3 regions of the Streptomyces sp. NPDC051217 genome follow, and region 2 is predicted to be linked to each of the others. Evidence: riboswitches for the same ligand, from Rfam matches in the RefSeq annotation. Region 2 holds a riboswitch; each other region holds the start of a gene.
The links. Region 2 has a riboswitch for thiamine pyrophosphate ahead of thiC (phosphomethylpyrimidine synthase ThiC). Riboswitches for the same ligand answer to the same signal wherever they lie in the genome.

Region 1 (5,107 bases), on a different contig from region 2:
ACGCCCGCAGATCCAGCGGCGGCTTGTCGAGCGTGATCAGGAACCCGAAACCGACAGTGACCGCGGAGACGCCCAGCGGGAGCATCAGCAGCGCGTCGAAGCCCCGTACGAGGCGCCCCGCTCGCCGGGTGAGCGCCGCCGCGGCCAGCCCGCCCACGACCAGGGCGATGACGGTGGCCGTGAGGGCGTAGCGCAGCGAGTTCCAGACCGCTTCCAGCGGCGGTACGAGGAATGTGCCGCCGCTCGCCTCCACCGAACGCAGCGCCCGGTAGTAGTCGAAGCCGTACCCGGCGGGGCCGTCGAGCGACCGCTCGATCAGCACGCCGAGAGGCAGCAGGATCAGAAGGAGGACGGTGCCGAGCACGCCGGCGAGCAGCGCCCACTGGCCGACTCCCCGCGGCCTGCGCACCGTCTGCGCGGGATCGACCAGTTTCAGGGTGGTCTCCCGCCTCCGTACGGTCCAGGCGTGCAGGGCCAGAATCGCGCCGACGGCGGCGAACTGCACCATCGTCAGAACGGCGGCGGTGGGCAGATCGAGCAGCTGCGCGGTCTGCCGGTAGATCTCCACCTCCAGGGTGGAGTAGGCCGGACCGCCCAGGATCTGGACGATGCCGAAGGAAGTGAAGGTGAAGAGGAACACCATCAGCGCCGCGGCGGCGACGGCGGGGCCCAGTGCGGGCAGCGTGATCCGCCACCATGCCACGAGCCGCCCGGCACCGAGCACCCGCGCGGCCTCCTCCTGACGGGGATCCAGCTGCGCCCAGAGGCCGCCCACGGTGCGGACGACCACCGCGTAGTTGAAGAACACATGCGCGAGGAGGATCGCCCACACCGTCGTGTCCGCCCGCACGCCCCACAGTTCGTCGAGCAGCCCGCCGCGCCCCAGCAGCGCGAGGAACGCCGTACCGACAACAACGGTCGGCAGGACGAACGGCACCGTCACGACGGCGCGCAGAAGCTGTTTGCCGGGGAACTCGAAGCGCGCGAAGACGTACGCACCGGGAAGCGCGATCAGCAGGGTGAGCGCGGTGGAGACCGCGGCCTGCCACGTCGTGAACCAGAGCACCTGCCCGATGTCGGGCCGGCCCAGCACGTCGCCGAACCTGCCCCAGTGCCAGGAGCCGTCCGCCTTCAGCCCCCGGCCGACGATCGCGACGACGGGGTAGGCGAAGAAGACCGCGAAGAACGCGACGGGCACGGCCATGAGGCAGAGCCGTACGGCGCTCCCCCGGCGCCGCGCGGCACGCACCGCGGCGCCGGCGTCCCGGCCCCGTCCTCGGCCCGGCCGCCGAGCTGACTTCCCGACTACCGGCCCCGTAGCCGTACGCGTGCTCCGCTCGCCCTTCCGGGCGGCGTCCGCGCCTACTTGACGACGAGTGAGGACCACGACTGGATCCACTCGTCACGGTTCTTGGCTATCTTCTCCGGGTCCATGGTCTGCGGCATATCGACGACGGCGCCGTGGTCGGTGAAGAGCGCCGGCAGCTTCGCACCGTCGACGACCGGATTCACGAACATGTTGAGCGGCATGTCCTCCTGGAAGGTCTTGCTCACCAGGAAGTCCAGCAGTGCCTTGCCGCCCCCCTCGTTCTTCGCCCCCTGGAGCAGACCGGCGAACTCGATCTGGCGGAAGCAGGTCCCCGTGGCGACGCCGGTCGGCGCCTCCTGGGGCTGCGGTTCGGCGTACAGGACCTCGACGGGCGGGCTCGACGCGTACGAGACGACGAGCGGGCGCTCCGCCTTCGCCTTCTTGCCGCCGGCCGAGCCGGAGAAGTCCTCGTTGTAGGCCTGCTCCCAGCTGTCGACGACCTGGACGCCGTTGGCCTTGAGCTGCTTCCAGTAGTCCTGCCAGCCGTCGTCCCCGTACGCGGCGACGGTACCGAGGAGGAAGCCGAGCCCCGGTGAGGACTGCCCGGCGTTCTCGACGACGAGAAGGTTCTTGTAGGCGGGCTTCGTCAGGTCGGCGAAGGACTCCGGCGGCGCCAGCTTCTTGTCCGTGAAGTACTTCTTGTCGTAGTTGACGCAGATGTCGCCGGTGTCGACAGGGGTGACACGGTGCTCGGCGTCGTCGAGCCGCACGTCGGCGCGGACCTGGTCGAGACCCTTCGCCTCGTACGGCGTGAACAGGCCGTTGTCGAGAGCGCGCGAGAGGAGCGTGTTGTCGACGCCGAAGAAGACATCGCCCTGTGGGGAACCCTTCGTGAGGATCTCCTTGTTGAGCGCCTCGCCGGCCTCGCCGCTCTTCAGCACCTTGACGGTGTAGCCCGTCTGCTCGGTGAACTCCTTCAGTACGGAGTCCGAGGCCGCGAAAGAGTCGTGGGCGACGAGCGTCACGCTCTTGGACTTCGCCCCGTCCGACGACCCGGCGTCCTCGGACCCGCCGCCGCACGCGGCGAGCGCGGAGACTCCCAGCGCCGCGGCGACGGCGCCGACCGCCATCTTCTTCGTGGTACGCAACTGAATTCCTCCTGGGGTGTCCAGGAGAAGACGCGGCCCTGCCCCGCACCGGCGGACCGGAACAGGGCAGGGCGCAACAGCATGAGTGATGACCGAACTTCCTACCCAGAATGACCTGGGCGAGGTTCAGAGGGTCTGCGATCGTGAGGCTCTTCCCGAGCCTCTGCCGCACTCTCAGCGCTGTGGCGCTCCCCTGTCGGAATATGTAATTCGTTCGAACCCCAGAGTACATGGACCTCAACGGGGCCCCTACGCCGCACTCAGCGCTCCGTCGCCGCCAGCTGACCGCATGCCCCGTCGATCTCCTGGCCGCGGGTGTCGCGCACCGTTACGGGCACCCCGTGGGACGCGACGGCCTCGACAAAGGCCTTCTCGTCCTCGGGGCGGGAGGCCGTCCACTTGGACCCGGGCGTCGGGTTGAGCGGGATCAGATTGACGTGTACCCGCTTCCCTTTGAGCAGCCGCCCCAGCAGATCGCCCCGCCACGCCTGGTCGTTGATGTCGCGGATCATGGCGTACTCGACGGAGATGCGGCGGCCCGACTTCTCCGCGTACTCCCAGGCTGCGTCGAGCACCTCCCGCACCTTCCAACGGGTGTTGACCGGCACGAGGGTGTCGCGCAGTTCATCGTCGGGCGCGTGCAGCGAGACGGCGAGGCGGCACTTGAAGCCCTCGTCGGCGAAGCGCAGCATCGCGGGCACCAGGCCCACCGTCGAAACGGTGATGCCCCGTTGCGAGAGACCGATGCCGTCCGGCTCGGGGTCGGTCAGCCGGCGGATCGCCCCGACGACGCGGCGGTAGTTGGCGAGTGGTTCGCCCATACCCATGAAGACGATGTTGGACAGCCGGGCGGGCCCGCCGGGGACCTCGCCGTCGCGCAGCGCGCGCATGCCGTCCACGATCTGGTGCACGATCTCCGCCGTGGACAGGTTGCGGTCGAGGCCCGCCTGCCCCGTCGCGCAGAACGGGCAGTTCATGCCGCAGCCCGCCTGCGAGGAGATGCACATGGTGACCCGGTCCGGGTAACGCATCAGGACGGACTCGACCAGCGTGCCGTCGTGCAGCCGCCACAGCGTCTTACGGGTGGTGTCGTCGTCGCAGGAGATATGCCGCACCACGGACATCAGGTCGGGCAGCAGCTCCGTGGCGAACTTCTGGCGCGCGGCGGCCGGGATGTCCGTCCACTCGGCGGGGTCGTTCGCGAACCGCGCGAAGTAGTGCTGCGACAACTGCTTGGCACGGAACGCCTTCTCACCGAGCGCCGCGACGGCCTCGCGACGTTCTTCCGGCGTGAGGTCGGCGAGGTGCCTCGGCGGCTTCTTGGCGCCACGGGGCGCGACGAACGTGAGCTCTCCGGGATTGGGCGGTGCCATGAGCTGTTTTCTCCTCGGTACGACGAGGCCGGTGTTCCCCGCCGGCTGCGGGAGAGACGTGGGCACACTGCCGGTGCCAGGAGACCTCATGTGACGGGCTCCGCGACCGCGGAGCGCAGTAAGGCCCGCCGTCCAGGACGGCGGGCCTTACCAGGGTAACCGGTAGGGATACGACTCAGCCCGAGCCGACGAAGACCACCAACAGCAGCCACACCACCGGGGCCGTCGGCAGAAGCGAGTCGAGGCGGTCCATGATGCCGCCGTGACCGGGCAGCAGCGTGCCCATGTCCTTGATCCCGAGGTCCCGCTTGATCATCGACTCGCCCAGGTCCCCGAGCGTGGCACTGGCGGCCACGGCGAGACCGAGCAGCAGCCCCTGCCACCAGGTGCCGTCCTCGATGAGGAACTGCATGCACAGCGCACCGGCCGCCATGGCGAACCCCACGGCGCCCAACAGGCCCTCGCGGGTCTTGCCGGGGCTGATGCGCGGCGCCAGCTTGTGGCTTCCGAAGCGCCAGCCGATCGCGTACGCACCGGTGTCGCTGACGATGGTCAGAACCAGGAACGTCAGCACGCGCTGCGCGCCGTCGTCCGCCTTGAGCATCATCGCGACGAAGGTCGCCAGGAAGGGCACGTAGAACGCCGCGAAAACGCCCGCGGTCACGTCCTTGAGATAGCCCTCGGGCGGCTCCGTCATGCGCCAGGCGAGCACGGCGAGCGCGGTGAGCGCCGTGGCGACCCAGGCGCCTTCCGCGCCCCGTACGTACCCGGCGACCACCATCGCCGCGCCACCGACCGCGAGCGGAACGAGGGGCGCCTTGATGGCCTTCTTCTCGTCGAGCCGGGAGGTCAACTCCCACAGCCCGACGACGACGGCGACCACTATGACGCCGATGAAGACGGCCTTCACGATGAAGAGGGACGCCACGATCACCGCGCCGAGTCCCACACCGACACCTATGGCCGCCCTGAGGTCACGGCCTGCCCGCTTCTTCGGCGGGGGTGGCGGAGGGGCGGACATGGGCTCCTGCGGCGTTTCGTCACGGAACAGGGGGCCGCCCGGCCGAGCAGCCCCCCGGTCGTCATCCTGGAACCCGCCGCTCGCGGGTACGTCGGGCACGATGGGCATGGGCCGAGTCTGCTGTGCGTCAAGCTCATCGTATGCGGGACCCGCCGGGGCAGCCCCCTGGTCAGGCGGTCCCCAGTAACCGGCAGTCGGCGGGGCCCCCCAGGAAGAGTCGTTCATCAGACCTCGAGCAGCTCGGCTTCCTTGTGCT
Region 2 (5,107 bases):
GAACAGAACTTGGGTCCGCACATCGAGCAGAAGTGCGCGGTCTTCGCCGGCTCGGCGGGCAGCGTCTCGTCGTGGAACTCCCTTGCCGTGTCCGGGTCGAGCGCCAGATTGAACTGGTCCTCCCAGCGGAACTCGAACCGCGCGTCCGACAGCGCGTCGTCCCACTCCTGCGCCCCCGGATGCCCCTTGGCCAGATCCGCCGCGTGCGCCGCGATCTTGTACGTGATGACACCGGTCTTCACGTCGTCGCGGTTGGGCAGGCCCAGGTGCTCCTTGGGGGTCACGTAGCAGAGCATCGCCGTACCCCACCAGGCGATCATCGCCGCGCCGATGCCGGAGGTGATGTGGTCGTACGCCGGGGCGACGTCCGTCGTCAGCGGGCCGAGCGTGTAGAACGGCGCCTCCTCGCAGATCTCCTGCTGGAGGTCGATGTTCTCCTTGATCTTGTGCATCGGGACATGGCCCGGACCCTCGATCATGGTCTGTACGTTGTGCCGCTTGGCGATGGTGTTCAGCTCGCCCAGCGTCCGCAACTCGGCGAACTGGGCCTCGTCGTTGGCGTCGGCGATCGACCCGGGGCGCAGCCCGTCGCCGAGGGAGTACGTCACGTCGTACGAGGCGAGGATGGAGCACAGCTCCTCGAAGTTCTCGTAAAGGAACGACTCCTTGTGGTGCGCCAGGCACCAGGCCGCCATGATCGAGCCGCCGCGCGAGACGATGCCGGTCTTGCGGCGGGCCGTCAGCGGCACGTACCGCAGCAGCACGCCCGCGTGGACGGTCATGTAGTCGACGCCCTGCTCGGCCTGTTCGACGACCGTGTCCTTGTAGATCTCCCAGGTCAGCTCCTCGGCCTTGCCGTCGACCTTCTCCAGCGCCTGGTAGAGCGGCACGGTGCCGATGGGGACGGGGGAGTTGCGCAGCACCCACTCGCGGGTGGTGTGGATGTTGCGGCCGGTGGAGAGGTCCATGACCGTGTCGGCGCCCCACTTGGTGGCCCAGGTCATCTTGTCCACCTCCTCCTCGATGGAGGAAGTGACCGCGGAGTTGCCGATGTTGGCGTTGACCTTCACGAGGAACCGCTTGCCGATGATCATCGGTTCGATCTCGGGATGGTTGACGTTGGCCGGCAGTACGGCGCGGCCGGCCGCGATCTCGTCCCGTACGACCTCGGGCGCGACGTTCTCCCTGATGGCGACGTACTCCATCTCCGGGGTGATGTCGCCGCGCCGGGCGTACGCGAGCTGGGTCACCGCCTGCCCGTCGCGGCCCCGGCGCGGCTGGCGCGGGCGGCCGGGGAAGACCGCGTCGAGATTGCGGAGTCCACCGCGCGGCGAGGTGTGCTTGAGCCCGTCGTCCTCGGGGCGGACGGGGCGGCCCGCGTACTCCTCGGTGTCGCCCCGGCCGATGATCCAGTTCTCCCGGAGCGGTGCGAGCCCGCGCCGTACGTCGGTTTCGACGGTGGGGTCGGTGTACGGCCCCGACGTGTCGTACAGCGTCACGTCGTCGCCGTTGGTGAGATGCACCTGACGGACCGGCACCCGGAGATCGGGGCGTGAGCCCTCGACGTATCCCTTGTGCCAGCCGATGGCCCTGGAGCCCTCCGAGGGCTCCGAGCCCTCGGAGCCGTTGGAGGCAGACGTGCGTGTGTCCTGAACGGTCATATGAGACCTACTCCCTACGCCGGCATTACCCGGTAACAGGTTCGGCGGTCGACGCAGCTCAGGGATCCGGGGAGACCCCGGAACTCCACAGTCAGCGTCCTCTCAGCCCGGTGCTCCGAGCTCCCGCGTGTGTAAAGGCACCACCACGCTAACGCGCTATCGGGCGTGCTGAACAGAGGGCCTACACCGTTCTTGCGATGATCGGTCGGTGACCCCATCCCCGCAGACACCCGATCCGCACGGCCACTCGCACAGTCATGGGCCGGCCGCGCCGGTCTCCAGACACCTGCGCAAGGTCATCGCCGCGGTGCTGATTCCCTTCGCGACGGCCGTCGTTGTCGGTCTGATCGTGCTCTGGCCCGGCGGCACCCCGGCCCACGAACGCACCGGTGTCGGCTTCGACCGGCAGACCCAGCAGGGCCAGGTGGTGAAGATCGAGCAGGTCGACTGCAGTGACGTGAACGCCGCTCAAGTCCCGTCGACGGGCGATACGTCGACGCCGCAGGGGCGGGAGGCGGAGCGCGCGCAGAACGGGGACTGCGAGAAGGCGACGGTGGAGGTGAAGAGCGGCAAGGACAAGGGGCGCAGGTTCGTCGAGGTCGTCCAGCCGGACGCGCCGCGGCAGTTTCACGTGAATCAGGACGTCGTGGTGGCCTACGCGCCGGACGCGCCGAAGGATCTCCAGTACTCGGTCACGGACGTGGACCGCACGGTGCCGATGGCGCTGCTGGCCGGGATCTTCGCGCTCGCGGTGATCGTGGTGGGGCGGCTGCGCGGGCTGATGGCACTGGTCGCGCTCGTCATCTCGTTCGCCGTACTGACGCTCTTCATCCTGCCGGCGATTCTCCAGGGCTCGAACCCGCTCATCGTGGCGGTCGTCGGCGCGAGCGCGATCATGCTGATCGCGCTGTATCTGTGCCACGGCCTCACGGCCCGTACGTCCGTCGCCGTGCTCGGCACCCTGATCTCCCTGCTGCTGATCGGGCTGCTGGGCTCGCTGTTCATCGGCTGGGCGAGCCTGACGGGCAACACGGACGACAACACCGGGCTGATCCACGGGCTGTTCCCGGAGATCGACATGAGCGGTCTGCTGCTGGCCGGCGTGATCATCGGATCGCTGGGTGTGCTGGACGATGTGACGGTCACCCAGACGTCGGCGGTGTGGGAGCTGCGTCAGGCGGACCCCGACATGGGGCCCCGCGCGCTCTACCGTGCGGGTATCCGGATCGGACGCGACCACATCGCGTCGGTGGTCAACACGCTCGTACTGGCCTACGCGGGCGCGGCGCTGCCGCTGCTGCTGCTCTTCTCGATCGCGGAGTCGAGCGTGGGGACGGTGGCCAACAGCGAGCTGGTGGCCGAGGAGATCGTACGGACCCTGGTGGGGTCGATCGGTCTGGTCGCGTCGGTCCCGGTGACCACGGCACTGGCGGCGCTGGTGGTCTCGGCCGACCGGCCGGGATCGTCGGCGCCGCGCGGTGGTGGCCGCGGTGGACGGCGCCGCAAGGCGTAGCCGCGACGGCGCCCGCGGGGGCGGCGCTCAGCCCGCGTTCTCCTCGGCGAGGATGCGGCCGAGCGTCTCCTCCAGGTCGGTCTCGAAGTCCCCGAGCGCCATCTCCTGGCCGAGCGGGACCAGCCGGTCCGTACGGTCGAGGAAGGCCACCAGCGGCGGGGCGCTGGCCCGGAACAGCGCGTGCTCCGCGCCGACCTGGAGCCTGATGTGGACGTCGGAGAGCTCTTCGGGCTCGGTCGGCGAGATGTACACGTCGCCGTCGCCGCTGGGCTCGTTGATGCCGTCGATCAGCAGCTCACGGCCGAAGGCCCAGGTGACCGGGGCGTCGCCGGGCAGATGGAACGTCATCCGCACCGCGTAGGGGTCCGTCGTCTCGTAACGGAGTTCCACCGGAATTCGGAATGAGAGCTCTTCGGAGACAAGGAAACTCATCAGGACTTCGGCCTGAACCAACTCGCGCATCATGTACCCCGCAGTGGAAGACGGAAAGTTACGGAGAGTAAGAAATTCAGAGAGATTTCGGGGGTTTCAGGGGTGAAACGTCCGGTATTGATGCCCCTTGATCCTCTTCTTAATCGTCCAGCACGCTGTAACGGATCACAAGGAGTGATATTTCAGATACTGATAGAGAATTCCAGCGAGCCGATCATGCTTCCGATCTCTTTGCATAGCAGTTCGACAGCGGGAAGCAGTCTTTCCTCCTGATGCAGCGGCACGGACGTCGCGAGGGTCGCGACCGTCGCCCCTGCCCTGATCGGTACGGCGGCGCAGACCTGGCCGAGCGCGTACTCCTGGCGCTCCAGCACCGGTCCCGTACGCCTCATGGCGCCGAGGCGCGCGAGCAGTGTGCGCCGGTCGGCGACGGAGTAGGGGGTGAGCGGGCCCACGGGATACCGGTCCAGATGGTCCCGGCGGGCCTCCTCGTCGAGCTGGCTCAGCAGACACTGGCCGATCGCGTGCGCGTGCGCGGTCTCGCGGAAGGCGGCCCACTCGGCGACGGCGGGCGCCGCGGGGCTGTCGGCCACCGCGACGATCTCGATCTCGCCCTCGCGGTAGATCGCGAAGTACACCGGCGCCCCGATCAGATCGCGGCAGTGCTCCATCGACTCGACCATGGTGCGCCGGGCCCGGCCGGCCCCCGAGACCTCGCCGTTCACCAGGCGGTCCACCGCGTCACCGAGAAAGAACACGCCCTTCTCCCGGCGCAGATATCCCTCGTGGGTCAGGGTGCGCAGCAGGTGATAGGCGGTGGGGAGGGGAAGACCGGCCTCCCGGGCCAGCTGTTTCGCCGGGGCGCCGCTCGGATGGGAGCCGGCCGACTCCAGCAGGCGCAGCGCACGCCGCACCGAACCGATGAGGGTAGGGGCAGCTGGCGTGGTCGCTGTGGCCAAAGGTCACCCCCAGGCGTACTGACGGGCGTGCGCCCGCTCGCGGGGGCCGCCCCCGCGCCTGCCGCGCCCCGGGGGGACCCGAGACAGAGTCCGAGGTCCGGCGCCGAGAACCCGCACAATGCGTTGGTCAAAGCGACCATCGACGCTGTTTTCGCAGGACGCAGCAGAGGCTTGCCACTCTAATGGCAGCCTCTGAGCGGGGCGTGGTTTCGTCTCCGCCATTCCCCCGCGCGGGCTAACGGCGGGGGCGGGGGCCGCCCCGGTGAGGGGCGGCGGCGCTCCTACCAGTCGCCACGCGAGGACGAGGACGACGTGAACTTCCTTACGCCGTAGACGAGTCCGCCGACGAGGGCCACCAGGATCAGCACCTTGAAGAGCAGCCCGATCACAAATCCGACGACGCTCGCGATCAGCCCGCCGAACACCACGAGAACGACCACGGGCAACGCGATCCACTTCACCCACCAGGGCATTCCCGCGACAATCTCCCGTACCGCCATCGTCCTTACCTCGTTCCGTGAGTACCTGAAGCATTACAGATA
Region 3 (5,107 bases), on a different contig from region 2:
TTGGTGGGGGTGGGCCAGCAGGGACCCGTACAGAAGTAGTCCACGCCGGGCTCACCGGCCGCCGCCATCGCCTCGGCCTCGGAGTGCGTGGAGCGGCCGATCAGCAGGTCCGTACCGAGGATGGCGCGGGCGGCGGACACGGGCAGGTCGCCCTGGCCCAGGTGCAGCACGTCGGAGCCGATGGCGTGCGCCACGTCGGCCCGGTCGTTCACGGCGAGGAGCTTGCCGTGACGCCGGCAGGCGTCGGCGAAGACCTGGAGGTGGTCCAGCTCCTCGGCCGCCTCCATGCCCTTGTCACGCAGCTGCACGATGTCCACACCGGAGGTGAGGACGGCTTCCAGGAACTCGGGGAGATCCCCCTGCCGCTTCCGCGCGTCCGTGCACAGATAGAGCCGGGCGTCGGACAGCAGATCGAGTGCGCTGGGCGCTGCGGGCATGCGGGTCTCCCCCGTCGGATCGGTGTCCTCGGACGGCCCAGATCGGCGTCCCCGGACGGCCGTGCTCGGATCAATGTCTGGCGGATCAATGTCTGTCGGATCGGTTCTCTGGGCCGGCCGTACGCGGGGCGGAGCGCCCCGCCCCGCGTACGGCCGGTGGTGGTGTCGTCAGACGGCGAGCGCCTGAGCGCGGCGCTTCACCTCCGTACCGCGATTCTCGCTGAGGGCCTGCGCGGGCGTGCCCGGCAGGGACGGGTCGGGAGTGAAGAGCCACTCAAGCATCTCTTCGTCGGTGAAGCTGTCGTCCCTCAGGAGCGTCAAGGTCCCGGCGAGGCCCTTGACGACCTTGTTGCCGTCGATGAAGGCGGCCGGCACCTGAAGCGCGCGGTTCTCCCCGCGGCGCACGGCGATCAGCGTGCCTTCCTTCACCAGCTGACGCACACGCGTCACCTCGATATCCAGCATCTCGGCGATATCGGGCAGGTGAAGCCAGGCAGGGACGAGAGCATCGATCTTTGCGTCAATCTCAGTCACAGGACAAGCCTGCCATCCCGGACTGACAGTCGGAAGCCGAGCCGGGCACCGAACGGGTCGCCGGGCACCGCGTCGGCCGGGGGACGACAGCGCGGGGGCGGGATCGGCAGAGGTCAGAGAACGGTCGATTTCAGCGGTACGGCGGGGTCGGCCGCCCACTCGGTGTCGATCCGCGCGCCCGACGCGACGAGCTTGCGGCCCTGCGCCAGATCACGCGGCCGGCCGACGGTCATCAGCGCCACCAGCGCCCCCTCGCGCAGCCACAGGACCGACCAGGCGGCGGTCGCCGGGTCGCCGCGCCACAGCAGCGTGTCGGCCCGCGCGTGGTGGCCCGCGTACTGCACGAAGCGGCCGAACTGTTCGGACCAGAAGTACGGCACGGGGTCGTACGGCTCGTGGGCCTCCCCCACGATGTCGGCGGCGACCGTGCGCGGCCCCTGGAGCGCGTTGTCCCAGTGGTGCACCAGCAGCCGCTCGCCGTAGCGGGCCGAGGGGAAAGAGGCGCAGTCCCCGACCGCGTACACGTCGGCCCGTGAGGTACGCAGCCGGTCATCGGCGGTGACGGCACCCTCGGGGCCGGTCACGATGCCGGAACCCGCCAGCCAGCCCGTGGCGGGTCTGGCGCCGATGCCCACGACGACCGCGTCCGCCGCCAGTTCGCGGCCGTCGGCGAGGAACACCGTGCCGGGCCGGACGCCCGCCACGCGCGCGTTGGTGAGGAGTTCCGCGCCGCTCTCCGCGTACCAGTCCTCCATCGGAGTGGCGACCTCGGCCGGCAGTGCGCCGGCGAGCGGACGGTCCGCGGCCTCCACGACGGTGACCGCGCAGTCGGCCTCCCTGGCGGCGGTGGTGAACTCGGCGCCGATCCAGCCCGCGCCGACCACGACGATCTGGTTCCCGCGGTCCAGGATGGGGCGCAGCCGCGCGGCGTCGTCCAGGGTGCGCAGCAGATGGACACCGGGCACGTCCTTCGCGCCGGGGAGCGTGACCGGTTCGGCGCCGGTGGCGAGGACCAGTACGTCGTACGGGACCGGCCCCGCCTCCGTGTCCACCTCGTGGTCCTCGGGGCGCACGCCGGTCACTTCGAGCCCGAGCCGCAGCTCCAGGGAGAGCGCGTCGAAGTCCACGTCGAAAGCCGAACCCTCCGCCGTCCCAAGGAGGACGGCTTTGGAGAGTGGGGGCCTGTCGTAGGGCTGGTGGGGCTCGGCTCCGACGAGGGTGACGGGGCCGCCGTACCCCAGTTCGCGCAGTGCGACGGCGGTCTGCACACCCGCCATGCCCGCGCCGACGATGACGGTGCGCCGCCCGTCCGCCTGCTTCCGCTGCTCGTTCACCTGATCACCTTAAGGACCCGGCCGGGACGACGACTCCCTTACAGGGCACGGCGACCGGGGGTTACCCTGACCCGGAAGCACTTATCGGCAGTAGCGAACAAGAGACTTCACACCTCGCGGGAGCCCGTACGCACCGGGCTGAGAGGGAGGCTGACGCGGCCTCCGACCGTACGAACCTGATCCGGGTCATGCCGGCGAAGGGAGGAGCTGGACGCCCATGCGCTCATCTCACGTTCCGTTGGGGGAATCCGGTCCGGAGCCGTCTCCGGGCAGGTCTCCGGACCCGTCCGCCGGCCCAGGTCCCCGGCACACCGACGTCCTGGTCGTCGGGGGCGGCGTCATCGGCCTCGTCACCGCCTGGCGCACGGCGCAGCGCGGGCTCCGCGTCACCGTCGTCGATCCCGAGCCGGGCGGCGGGGCCGCCCAGGTCGCCGCCGGGATGCTCGCCCCCGTCAGCGAACTCGACCACGGCGAGCAGACCCTGCTGGGACTGAACATCGCCTCGGCGCGGCTCTATCCCGACTTCGTCGCCGAGCTGGAGTCCGCCACCGGCCAGGACACCGGCTACCGCGCCTGCGGCACGCTCGCGGTCGCTCTCGACACCGACGACCGCGCGCGACTGCGTGAACTCCACGCCCTCCAAAAGAGGTCGGGTCTGGAGTCCGAATGGCTCACCGGACGCGAGTGCCGGCGGCTGGAGCCGATGCTCGCTCCGGGCGTACGCGGCGGCCTGCGGGCCGACGGCGACCACCAGATCGACCCGCGCAGGCTCGCGGCGGCCCTCGTGACGGCCTGCGAGCGGGCCGGGGTGGTCTTCCACCGGGCCTGGGCCGAGAGGCTGCGGGTGGTTCGGGACCGGGCCGCCGGAGTCACCGTCGGCGGCGGCGCCGATCTCGACGCCGAGCAGGTCGTCATCGCCGGTGGCAGCCTCAGCGGACGGCTCGCCGGAGTGCCGGACGACGTCCTGCCGCCGGTACGGCCCGTCAAGGGCCAGGTCCTGCGGCTGACGGTGCCGCGCCCGTACGCGCCGTTCCTGTCCCGGACACTGCGGGCCGAGGTCCGCGGCAGCCACATCTATCTGGTGCCCCGCGAGAACGGCGAATTGGTCGTGGGCGCCACGAGCGAGGAGCTCGGCTGGGACACGACGGTGACGGCGGGCGGGGTGTACGAACTCCTGCGCGACGCCCATGAACTGCTCCCCGGCATCACCGAACTGCCGCTCACCGAGACCCGCGCCGGGCTGCGGCCGACGTCACCGGACAATGCCCCCCTGCTCGGGCCGACCGCCCTGCCGGGCCTGCATCTGGCCACCGGGCACCACCGCAACGGGGTGCTCCTGACGCCCGTCACGGGCCAGGTGATGGCCACCGTGCTCACGACGGGCGAACTCCCCGACGACGCACGACCCTTCACACCGGACCGCTTCTCGCCCGCCTTCGCGCCCCGCCCCTCGCCGGGCCTCTCCCCCGCCGTCTGACGTAGGTCAGGAGCAGCACGCATGACAGACACCGTGAATCCGTCCGTGAATCCGTCGGTGAACCCGCACACTGATCCGTGCGTCGATCCCTCCGCCGATCCGCCCGTGAACCCCTCCGTGACCGTCTCGGTGAACGGAGAGGCCCGCGTCCTCGCCGGCCCCGTCACCCTCGACGTCCTCGTCGCGACCCTCACCCCCGCCCCGTCGGGCGTCGCCGCCGCGCTCAACGAGACCGTCGTCCCGCGCGGGCGCTGGTCGGCCACCACCCTGTCCGACGGCGACCGCGTCGAAGTCCTCACCGCTGTCCAGGGAGGCTGAACCAGATGTCCGACGACAGGCTCGTCATCGGCGGCACCGCCCTCGACTCCCGGCTCATCATGGGGACGGGCGGCGCGCCCAGCCTCGACGTACTGGAAAGGTCGCTGACCGCGTCCGGCACCGAACTCACCACCGTCGCCATGCGCCGGCTCGACCCCACCGTGCAGGGCTCAGTGCTGTCCGTGCTCGACCGCCTCGGCATCCGGGTGCTTCCGAACACGGCGGGCTGCTTCACCGCGGGCGAGGCCGTCCTCACCGCCCGGCTGGCGCGTGAGGCGCTGGGCACCGACTGGATCAAGCTCGAAGTGGTGGCCGACGAACGGACACTGCTGCCCGACCCGATCGAACTGCTCGACGCCGCCGAGACGTTGGTGGACGACGGCTTCACCGTGCTGCCGTACACCAACGACGATCCCGTGCTCGCGAGGAAGCTGGAGGACGTGGGCTGCGCGGCGATCATGCCGCTCGGCTCCCCGATCGGATCGGGTCTGGGCATCCGTAACCCGCACAACTTCCAGCTGATCACCGGCCACGCGCGCGTGCCCGTCATCCTGGACGCGGGTGCGGGCACGGCGTCGGACGCGGCGCTCGCCATGGAGCTGGGCTGCGCCGCGGTCATGCTGGCGTCGGCGGTCACACGCGCCCAGGAGCCCGTCCTGATGGCCGAGGCGATGCGGCACGCGGTCGAGGCGGGCCGGCTGGCGCACCGCGCGGGCCGCATCCCGCGCCGGCACTTCGCCGACGCCTCGTCCCCCAAGGAGGGGCTGGCGATGCTGGACCCGGAGCGGCCGGCCTTCTGACGGCGTTCTGACGGGGTCCGAGGGCGCTCTGAGGGACGGCGGCCGGAAGGCTGTCGGCCGATTGCCGCGATGTGGTGTGTGTGCTGTCACAAGACGGCTCCATTGGGGCGTCCGGCCTCACCCGGGGCTGCGGGAGTGTCGGTGGCGGCTCGTAGACTCGGGCGGGTGGATACGACAGTCAAGGACCCTCTTGTCGGGCAGGTGCTC

Region 1: it holds a riboswitch for thiamine pyrophosphate, as region 2 does, so the genes downstream of both, ACIBBB_RS21895 (thiamine ABC transporter substrate binding subunit) here and thiC (phosphomethylpyrimidine synthase ThiC) in region 2, are expected to answer to the same signal.
Region 3: it holds a riboswitch for thiamine pyrophosphate, as region 2 does, so the genes downstream of both, thiO (glycine oxidase ThiO) here and thiC (phosphomethylpyrimidine synthase ThiC) in region 2, are expected to answer to the same signal.

What each region holds. Positions count from the first base shown of each region.
Region 1 covers NZ_JBITEV010000009.1:275,167-280,273, reverse strand. The annotation lists gene ACIBBB_RS21900 (ABC transporter permease) at 1-1,204, opposite strand, end outside; gene ACIBBB_RS21895 (thiamine ABC transporter substrate binding subunit) at 1,363-2,457, opposite strand; TPP riboswitch at 2,538-2,662, opposite strand; gene rlmN (23S rRNA (adenine(2503)-C(2))-methyltransferase RlmN) at 2,718-3,830, opposite strand; gene ACIBBB_RS21885 (phosphatidate cytidylyltransferase) at 4,006-5,076, opposite strand; gene frr (ribosome recycling factor) at 5,076-5,107, opposite strand, start outside.
Region 2 covers NZ_JBITEV010000013.1:164,434-169,540, reverse strand. The annotation lists gene thiC (phosphomethylpyrimidine synthase ThiC) at 1-1,661, opposite strand, end outside; TPP riboswitch at 1,656-1,798, opposite strand; gene ACIBBB_RS26770 (YibE/F family protein) at 1,870-3,174, shown strand; gene ACIBBB_RS26765 (SsgA family sporulation/cell division regulator) at 3,202-3,636, opposite strand; gene ACIBBB_RS26760 (IclR family transcriptional regulator) at 3,789-4,520, opposite strand; gene ACIBBB_RS26755 (DUF5326 family protein) at 4,847-5,065, opposite strand.
Region 3 covers NZ_JBITEV010000004.1:116,703-121,809, reverse strand. The annotation lists gene thiE (thiamine phosphate synthase) at 1-437, opposite strand, end outside; gene ACIBBB_RS11870 (Rv2175c family DNA-binding protein) at 606-971, opposite strand; gene ACIBBB_RS11865 (NAD(P)/FAD-dependent oxidoreductase) at 1,085-2,248, opposite strand; TPP riboswitch at 2,412-2,526, shown strand; gene thiO (glycine oxidase ThiO) at 2,523-3,782, shown strand; gene thiS (sulfur carrier protein ThiS) at 3,888-4,100, shown strand; gene ACIBBB_RS11850 (thiazole synthase) at 4,106-4,900, shown strand; gene ACIBBB_RS11845 (PASTA domain-containing protein) at 5,066-5,107, shown strand, end outside.